3 regions of the Staphylococcus sp. FSL K6-0223 genome follow, and region 1 is predicted to be linked to each of the others. Evidence: riboswitches for the same ligand, from Rfam matches in the RefSeq annotation. Region 1 holds a riboswitch; each other region holds the start of a gene.

What was found. A riboswitch is a leader RNA that binds a small molecule or an ion and turns the genes downstream of it on or off. The one in region 1 is predicted to bind S-adenosylmethionine.
Region 2: linked by a shared signal. The riboswitch ahead of MHI13_RS09100 (methionine ABC transporter ATP-binding protein) and the one ahead of MHI13_RS01625 (MetQ/NlpA family ABC transporter substrate-binding protein) in region 1 are both predicted to bind S-adenosylmethionine.
Region 3: linked by a shared signal. The riboswitch ahead of MHI13_RS19210 (Na+/H+ antiporter NhaC family protein) and the one ahead of MHI13_RS01625 (MetQ/NlpA family ABC transporter substrate-binding protein) in region 1 are both predicted to bind S-adenosylmethionine.

Annotation. Positions count from the first base shown of each region.
Region 1 covers NZ_JBBOYX010000001.1:347,143-350,426, reverse strand. Annotated here, with positions in the region: gene MHI13_RS01630 (aspartate aminotransferase family protein) at 1-1,011, opposite strand, end outside; gene MHI13_RS01625 (MetQ/NlpA family ABC transporter substrate-binding protein) at 1,214-2,029, opposite strand; SAM riboswitch class I at 2,138-2,244, opposite strand; gene MHI13_RS01620 (hypothetical protein) at 2,392-2,817, shown strand; gene MHI13_RS01615 (cell surface protein) at 2,984-3,284, shown strand, end outside.
Region 2 covers NZ_JBBOYX010000001.1:1,833,829-1,837,112, reverse strand. Annotated here, with positions in the region: gene gcvH (glycine cleavage system protein GcvH) at 1-227, shown strand, start outside; gene MHI13_RS09110 (toprim domain-containing protein) at 364-750, shown strand; gene MHI13_RS09105 (thioredoxin family protein) at 743-1,042, shown strand; SAM riboswitch class I at 1,097-1,201, shown strand; gene MHI13_RS09100 (methionine ABC transporter ATP-binding protein) at 1,286-2,311, shown strand; gene MHI13_RS09095 (methionine ABC transporter permease) at 2,304-2,999, shown strand; gene MHI13_RS09090 (MetQ/NlpA family ABC transporter substrate-binding protein) at 3,020-3,284, shown strand, end outside.
Region 3 covers NZ_JBBOYX010000003.1:381,852-385,135, reverse strand. Annotated here, with positions in the region: gene MHI13_RS19220 (SDR family oxidoreductase) at 1-524, shown strand, start outside; gene MHI13_RS19215 (hypothetical protein) at 714-1,304, shown strand; SAM riboswitch class I at 1,376-1,472, shown strand; gene MHI13_RS19210 (Na+/H+ antiporter NhaC family protein) at 1,668-2,969, shown strand; gene MHI13_RS19205 (SRPBCC family protein) at 3,097-3,284, shown strand, end outside.

The sequences.
Region 1 (3,284 bases):
GTTTCCTTTTTCAGAACTAGCTGTTAGTAAGTCGTCGTTTTCTATCATTTCAATCGTAGCAAGAGCCGCTTCACAACTTACTGGATTTGCCCCTGTCGTAAATAGATGTGCTGGTGCTTCAAGACTTTCAATAATTTCTTTTCGACCCACAATCGCTGACATTGGTAATCCACCTGCTAATGATTTACCAAATGTAATGAGGTCTGGTGTAAAGTTAAAGTGGTCCACAGAGCTCCAAGAACCTGTACGACCTAATCCTTGTTGGATATCATCAACAGCAATTAAAATACCGTATTCTCGACATAACGCTTCAAGTGCTTCAAAATAGCCTTCTACTGGTTCTAATAGTCCACCATCTCCTTGAATCGTTTCTAACACAATACAAGCTACTTCCTCAGCTGGAACATATTTAGCAAACATCTCTTTCAATGGCGCTAAATATTCTTCAACAGTGTTTGATTTAGATTGTTCAAACATCCCTCTGTATTTATCTGGAAATGGAATATGATAAAAACCATTTAATAAAGGGCCATAATGTTTACGCATATTTAAACTGATAGCCGACATTGATAACGCTCCAAATGTAGAGCCATGATAAGCATTTGTAAAGCTGATAATATAGGGTCGTCCCGTATAAGCACGTGCAAATTTGATAATACCATCATTCGCATCCGAACCACTCAAACCAAATGTGACACGTTTTTCATAATCACCTGGCGCAATATCGCATAACTTTTTAGACAGTTTCACTAAAGGCTCGTGATACATATATGCGGGGGTATAATGAATAAATTTATCTACTTGCTTTTTAATCGCCTCTGCTACCTGTTGTGGTGCATGACCCACATTTTGTGAGCTTGCACTAGCTAACAAATCGATGTATTCTTTTCCATCTATATCTACTAAAGTTGCTCCATATCCATGATCAATCACTAATGGATAATATTTTATACGTCCTGAAGTAGCAAAATACTTGCTCTCTTCTTTTATCATATCCTCTGCTTTACTCAAATTGACTCATCCTCTCCCAAAGTATCAACAACTTATATCTAACTTTCTTTATTGACTTCAATTCTTGTGATAATAATCAATATCTTACTAATAATTGTCAGATTTGTAAATATTTTCAGAAAAATTAAAATATATTGTTTCTATCTTTTAAACAATGATAAATATAAATCATAAAAGGCCTCTAATAGAGACCTTTTATGACTTATTTGTTTTCGTATGGAATAACATCATCGCCATATTCTTTTTTAATATACGCTTTGATTTCTTTAGATTGCATAACTTTTAATAATGTTTGGAATTTTTCATCATTTTTATGACCTTCTTGCACGGCAATCGTATTCGCAAATGGTGATGATTTACCTTCCATAACAATAGCATCTTTAGACGGTTTTAAACCATTATCAAGCGCATAGTTTGAATTTATAATGACTGCAGCTCCTTCACCATTCTTATATGTTTTTGGTAAAAACTCTGCACCTTGTTGATGGTTAAATTTCAAGTGTTTTTTATTTTCAGCAATATCCTCAAATTTTGCATTTTCAATTTTAACGCCTTTTTTTAATTTAATTAATCCTTCATTAACAAAGAAAGATAAAAAACGTCCTTCTTCTGCAGGATTATTAGAAACGTAAATCGTCGATCCATCTGGAATGTCTTTTAAATTTTTATATTTTTTACTATATACACCCATAGGCGTCGTAAACACTTTACCTAATTCTTCAATTTTATAACCATGACTTTTCTTTTCAGCATTCAAATATGGGACATGTTGGAAGAAGTTCGCATCAACATCACCTTTATCTAATAATTTATTAGGCACCTTATAATCATTAACTTCTTTGACTTCTAAATCATATCCTTTTTTCTTCATTTCTTCCTTAGCTTTTTTTAACACATCACCATGAGGTGCTGGCGACGCTGCTACGGTAATTTTTTTATTATCTTCTTTCTGATTTCCACAAGCTGCTAGCGTTATCGTTACTAACAAAATACTGATCATACCTATTAATTTTTTCATATGTATTGACACCTTTTTATAAATTTTCAATTCTCATTTCCTCTTACTAGATATGTAAAGACATAAAAAAATACTTTCAACTATTAAGAGAAAGCATCGACACACTTTCTCTCATCTTCTAAAGTATGATTAACTTTATGTGAATTAGCACCATGTCATACAATGACGGTTGCTGGGTTTCGTAGGGCACATCCCTCCACCACTCTTGATAAGAGTTAATAGATTATTGAATTATTAATAACTTATCATTGATTTAAACTTTGGTCAACATGTTTTTTCAATATTCTAAAAATTTAAAAAGTGTTAAATCTAATATTTCAGGGAATATTCTTATAGTATGTATATAAGAAGGAAGGAAAATTATGATCCGTTATTTTTATCATTGTCTTAGTGCTTTAGTTATAAGTATTATCTTATTAATTACAATGACTATCATGGATGGCATAGTTCAATCGACTCATCTTACTTTATTGTTAATTAACATCGATTTCTTAATTGATCCAAGCAAAACGCCGTTATTATTAGAACTAGCCATTCATGTTTTTATAGGATGGTTAATATATTTTATTTTCTTACTTATTTATCACGTCTTTAAACCATTATATAAAATAAGTTATGTCTTATTAATGATTGTTTTTGGCTCTCTTTATCCGTCACTCGTCGTTATGGCAAAGCGTTCATTCTTTCACTTTAGCTGGAATGAATACGGTTTATGGATGATTGCTCATATTATTTTTATGATTTTAATGGCTTGTTCCATTCCATATTTTTCTAAAAAGAAGTATTAATGTCCTATATAAATCATGTGATAAATATTGATTTAATGTTTACAAATTATTTATTCTTTAAGTTAAGTTAAAGATTTATTATGTTTTTTTTAAAATCCCTGTTTCTGATCTATTCAAATGCTACACTCTAGTTGTAATTGATCATGAATGAAATGGGGTTTTCATTATGAAGAAAGTATCTTTCGTTGCATCTACACTTTTAACAAGTACAATGCTACTTACAACGACTCAATCTGTAGAAGCACATACTGCTAACTTAGTGACTAAAGAAAATGCTAAACAAATTGCTACAGAGGCATTATCTAATAGTGGAGGTAATCCAAACCTACAACGATTGGGTCGTACTGTTGACAAAGGCGCATACTTTGAAATTATAAGTCATAATAGATTAAATGAAGGTAGTGGAATGTATAAAGTTCATAAAAATGGCGAAGTTGAGTACAAAAATGGTAGATATAGTGACTTTA
Region 2 (3,284 bases), 1.5 Mb from region 1:
AAGGGGATACATTTGGTAGTGTTGAATCAGTAAAAACAGTATCTGAATTGTATGCACCTGTTTCTGGGAAAATTGTTGAAACAAACGACGAATTAGAAGATAGTCCAGAATTTGTTAATGAATCACCTTATGAAAAAGCATGGATGGTAAAAGTTGAATTAAGTGACGAAAGTCAATTAGATGAATTACTATCAGCTGAACAATACTCTGAAATGATTGGCGAATAATTTTTTAAAACTCCTTGATATTAAATCTAGGAGTTTTTTATATAATTATATTAATTATCTGTAAATTGTGTTTATATTCATCAATAACGTGAAAAAGTAAATGATTGTTTAATATCGACTTAGAAGGTGGATGAACATGGCAATTTTAAATAAAGTTATCATTGTTGAAGGTAAATCTGATAAGAAGAAAGTGCAACAAGTCATTGCTGAACCTGTAAATATTATTTGTACACATGGTACAATGAGTATCGACAAACTAGACGATATGATAGAAACGTTATATGGAAAACAGGTCTATATTCTTGCCGATTCAGATGATGAGGGCGAAAAAATTAGAAAGTGGTTTAAACGTTATTTAAGTGAAAGTGAACATATCTATGTAGATAAAACATATTGTGAAGTCGCACGTTGTCCCAAAAATTATCTTGCTCATGTATTGAGTAAATACGGATTTAACGTAAAAAAAGAGAAAAAACTTATACCTAATTTAAGTTCTGAAAGGTTAGTACTTGTGAATGAATAATTCTATTAAAATCGAAGACATCAAAGAACACTTTGATAAAGATAAACATTTAATATTTGGATATACTCCTATGTGTGGAACATGTAAGATTTCAGAGCGCATGCTAGATATTGCAAATGATATCGAACAATTACCACTTAAAAAAATTGATTTAAATTTCCATAAGTATTTTAGTGAAGAATATAAAATTATGTCTGTACCTGTACTGTTAATTATGGATAAGGATAAAGAGGTAGATAGAATCTATGCATTTCAATCCGTGCCATATTTGTTAGAAAAGTTAAAAAAATGATTGACGAATTATTAGTACAGTGATAGGATATAAATTAATTAAATAGTGCGAAAACTCTTATCGAGAGAGGTGGAGGGATGTGCCCTACGAAGCCCGGCAACCGTCTATAATGGAAATGGTGCCAATTCACATAAAGTTTAAGACTTTAGAAGATGAGAGAAAGATAATTTTAAATGCTTTCTCATCTCTCTAGATGGGAAAGCATTTTTTAATTACATAAGGAATTTAAGGGAGGCATTTAACGTGATTGAGTTAAATCAAGTTGTTAAACGCTATCACACAAAGAACAAAGATGTACTAGCAGTAGATCACGTTGACTTGAATATAGAATCAGGCTCAATTTTTGGAGTGATTGGGTTTTCTGGTGCTGGTAAAAGTACGTTAATTCGAATGTTTAATAATCTAGAAGAACCGACTTCAGGGGATATCATTATAGATGGAGACAATATTAACAAACTTTCTAAGTCAGATTTGAGAAAAAAACGACAAAAAGTAAGTATGATTTTCCAACATTTTAATTTGTTATGGTCACGTACTGTCATTAGTAATATTATGTTCCCACTAGAAATAGCTGGAGTATCTCGTGCAGAAGCAAAACAAAGAGCTTTAGAACTTGTAGAGTTGGTCGGTTTAAAAGGTCGTGAAAAAGCTTATCCTTCAGAATTATCAGGTGGTCAAAAACAAAGAGTTGGGATTGCTCGTGCATTAGCGAATGATCCGAATGTCTTATTATGTGACGAGGCTACAAGTGCGCTAGATCCACAAACAACGGATGAAATTTTAGATTTACTATTAAAAATAAAAGAAGAAAGAAATCTAACGATTGTGATTATTACACATGAAATGCAAGTGATTAGACGCATATGTGATGAAGTTGCAGTGATGGAAAATGGGCGTGTTATTGAGCAAGGTAATGTTGATGAAGTATTTGAAAATCCTCAACATGAGGTGACAAAACGATTCGTGAAAGACGATTTAGACGACGATTTTGAAGATTCAATTAAACATCTAGAACCATTGAACAAAGACGCTTATATTGTAAGATTGAATTTCAACGGTAATAATACCACACAACCTGTTGTATCTGATATTACGCGAATGCAGAATATTGAATTAAATATTTTGGAAGCAAATATTAAAAATACACGTACAGGTTCAATTGGATTTTTAATTGTACATATTCCACATATTAGTGAAGATGGATTTAATACATTTGTAACTGAGTTACATAAACAACACGTAAATGTGGAGGTGATTAAACATGGATAAATCATATGGTGATATCTTCCATGAAATGATTACTATGCCTAACGTGCAATGGCCTGAAGTTTGGCAAGCAATATATGAAACACTTTATATGACTGTAGTGTCAACCATTTTTGCTTTTATCTTTGGCTTAATCTTAGGTGTGCTGCTTTTCTTATCAGCTAAAAGTGATGCACCTGGAGCTAAAATTTTCTATACGGTAGTTTCATTTATAGTTAACTTGTTCCGTGCGATTCCATTTATTATTTTAATTTTGTTATTAATTCCGTTCACAAGTGTATTATTAGGTACAATTAGTGGACCGACGGGAGCACTTCCAGCATTAATCATTGGCGCTGCACCGTTCTACGCAAGATTAGTTGAAATCGCATTTAAAGAAATCGATAAAGGCGTTATTGAAGCAGCATGGTCTATGGGTGCGAATACTTGGACAGTCGTTCGAAAAGTATTGCTTCCAGAAGCAATGCCAGCACTTGTTTCAGGTATTACAGTAACTGCTATCGCTTTAGTTGGTTCAACTGCTATTGCAGGCGTTATTGGTGCAGGTGGTTTAGGTAACTTAGCTTACTTAACTGGTTTTACACGTAACCAAAACGACGTCATTCTAGTGTCAACCGTATTTATTTTAATTATTGTATTTATAATCCAATTCATCGGGGATTGGCTTACAAATAAAATTGATAAACGATAATAGAAAAGAGGACAGATTAAATGAAAAAACTTTTAAGTTTAGTATTAGTACTTACACTGACAGTTGTATTAGCTGCTTGTGGTAAAGGCGGAGACGAAAAAGATAAAAAAATCGTTGTAGGTGCCTCACCAGCACCACATGCTGAAATCTTAGAAAAAGCAAAACCACTTCTTGAGAAAAAAGGTTATAATTTAGAAATTAAAACAATCAATGATTACACTACACCTAATAAGTTGTTAGATAAAGGTGAGCTTGATGCTAACTACTTCCAACACGTTCCTTATT
Region 3 (3,284 bases), on a different contig from region 1:
CGGCTTATAATGAGTTAGGCGGTTTAGATAATGTAACGTTAGTTGCCGGCCATCAACAATATCATGATGATATTCACGGATTTAATACTGAAGCTTTCGCAGAGACGTTTGAAACGAATGTATATCCAGTATTCTGGACAGTTCAAAAAGCGTTAGAATATTTAAAACCTGGCGCATCAATTACGACGACGTCTTCCGTTCAAGGATATAATCCGAGTCCAATTTTACATGATTACGCAGCTTCTAAAGCAGCAATTATTTCATTAACGAAAAGTTTCTCTGAAGAACTTGGTGCGAAAGGTATTCGAGTGAATTGTGTTGCTCCTGGGCCATTCTGGTCACCGCTTCAAATTACTGGAGGTCAACCTCAAAGTGCAATTCCTACATTTGGACAACAAACGCCACTGGGTCGTGCCGGTCAACCAGTTGAATTATCAGGTACTTACGTTTTACTTGCTTCAGAAGATTCAAGTTATACTACTGGCCAAGTCTTTGGTGTAACAGGTGGTACGCAAATCGACTAACAATTGATTTACTTTTAATAGACAAATTATATATTGATTATTTTAAGGTGATGGGGACTCGACTGAGTTCCCATTTTTTAGTGTGAGAGTAGAAAGTTTGCACCATATTAAATGGTGATTTGATAATAGTTGAAGCTTTCATGTAAGATGTATGTGATTGGTGAAATATAGAATAAAGGTGATTATAAAATGAAGAATTTTTTAATCAGATGGTTACCTAATATCTTAATTGCTTTAGCTTTACCGTCACTAATATTGTGCCATCATAATCTAATAGTAATATTAGCTATAGCTGTGATTATTTGTACATATATTTCTGCAGTTAATGTTTATTTAGTTAACGAGAATGTAAAAAAAGGTATAACTTGGTTTAATCCTATGATTGATTATATTTTAGCAATTGTTTCTGCACTTGCTTATTTTGGAATGTTCAGTTGGATTATTACACAACCTTTTTCAAATGTTACGATGCTACTAATCATTATTTGTTCTGGAAGTATTGCTTACGTCCTTGAAGTGAAGCTTAAAATTAGTGAAGCAAAAAATGGTAAATTTCTTCATGGCGACGAAATGAGTGAATATAAAATTGTATCGGTTAGAACTGAAAAAATTTTCAAAAGGGTATCTTTATGTTTAACAATTATAAGCATTTTACTCATATTTATAAGTCTTTATTTGAAATGGTGGATTGTTTTTGGTGTAGCTATTGTATTATTAATTGTTGTTGCTTTAGCAATCACGATTTATGAGAAATTTTTCACTACACAGATTGAAGAATAATTTTAAAATACAATAAACTTTATGTATTGACGTGTCTATAATTATCTTGTAACGTTAGACACAATTCGAATAACTTATCGAGAGAAGTGGAGGGACTGGCCCTAGGAAGCTTCGGCAACATTTTATCATGTGCCAATTCCAGTAACCGCTAAGGTTAGAAGATAAGCTGAAATGCTATGCCAACAGAGTATAAATGGTGAAATAACATATCTTTTAATCACTTGTTGGCATGAGTTGACTCTATTGATACACACTTGGGTTAGTTTACAAATAAAGTCACTTGCCGGAGCGGAATGAAGAAATGATTCATTGAGAATGAAATTTCTGTTTCGCTCCTATTTTTATGGAAAGTAGGTCAAATTTATGGAGAAAGTAAAGAAAGGTAACGCGTGGGCCCTGCTCCCATTACTCCTATTTGTATTACTCTTTTTAGGTGTAGGAATTATTTCAGGAGATTTTACAACTATGCCTTTAAATGTTGCAATTACAATTACAGTAATCGTTGCCTTACTTATGAATAGAAAAGAATCTTTTGCCAAGAAGGTAGAAGTATTTACTAAAGGTGCTGGACATTCGAACATTATCTTGATGATGTTAATTTTTATCTTGGCAGGTGCGTTTTCAACTACTGCTGAAAAAATGGGTGGTGTTACATCAACTGTTAATTTAGGTTTATCATTGATTCCTCAAAATTTAATCATTGTAGGCCTATTTGTTATTTGTATGTTCGTGTCTATTTCGATGGGGACATCAGTTGGGACTGTTGCAGCGATAGCCCCAGTAGGATTTGGATTCGCACAAGCAACACATGTGCCCGCAGCTTTAGCTATGGCTACGGTAGTCGGTGGTGCAATGTTTGGTGATAATCTGTCAATGATTTCGGACACTACCATTGCTGCAGTAAGAACTCAAAAGACTAAGATGAATGACAAGTTTAGAGTTAATTTTAAAATCGTTTTACCAGGTGCTATTTTAACGATTATAATTTTATTTTTCTTAACGAATGGTATTTCAATCGATCATGCCAAAAGTTATGATTATAACTTAATTAAAGTTATTCCATATTTATTAGTACTGATACTCGCACTTGTAGGGGTAAACGTCATCATTGTACTCATTGGTGGCACAGCCTTAGCAGGTTTAATAGGATTGATTGATGGTTCCTTTGGTTGGAAAGGACTTCTCAGTGCCGTATCTAAAGGTATAATTGGAATGGAAGATATTGCAATGATAGCATTACTGATTGGTGGCCTTGTAGGTATCATTCAACATAATGGTGGCATAGATTGGTTACTACAGTTTGTACGTGCTAGAGTTAAATCTAAACGCGGTGCAGAATTAGGTATTGCCAGTTTAGTAAGTGCCGCGGATATATCTACTGCTAATAATACAATTTCTATTATTATGGCAGGACCTTTAGCCAAGAATATTGCTGATGAGTATGATGTCGATCCGCGTAAGTCAGCTAGTATATTAGATATATTCGGAGGATGTTTCCAAGGGTTACTCCCATATAGTCCTCAAGTTATTTCAGCAGCTGGTGTTGCTGGTATTTCTCCATTCTTACTTGTTCCATATAGTATCTATCCAATTTTATTAGGAATCTGTGGTTTAGTGGCTATTATTTTGAGAGTCCCTCGTTTAAAAGATAAACCTCAAAAATAAATATAAATTAAAAGGAAGCTACTCAATTAGATTTTAGCTTCCTTTTAACTTTTTCAGAGCTTTCAGAGTTTGTGACATAGCTTAAATACGTTAAAATAGAAATAAGAGTGAAAGTAGGTGAAAGAGAGTGGCAAAATATAATGTAGAGAATGAACACGTAGAAATCGACATCGAACGTTTACTAAAATTTACTCCAGAAGTTGTTTATGAAGCATGGACAAAAGTGGAGATTCTTAAACAATGGTTCATGACAACACCACGTACAAATAAGACTTTTGAAGCGGATGTCCAAGAAGGCGGTACATATCGTATAGT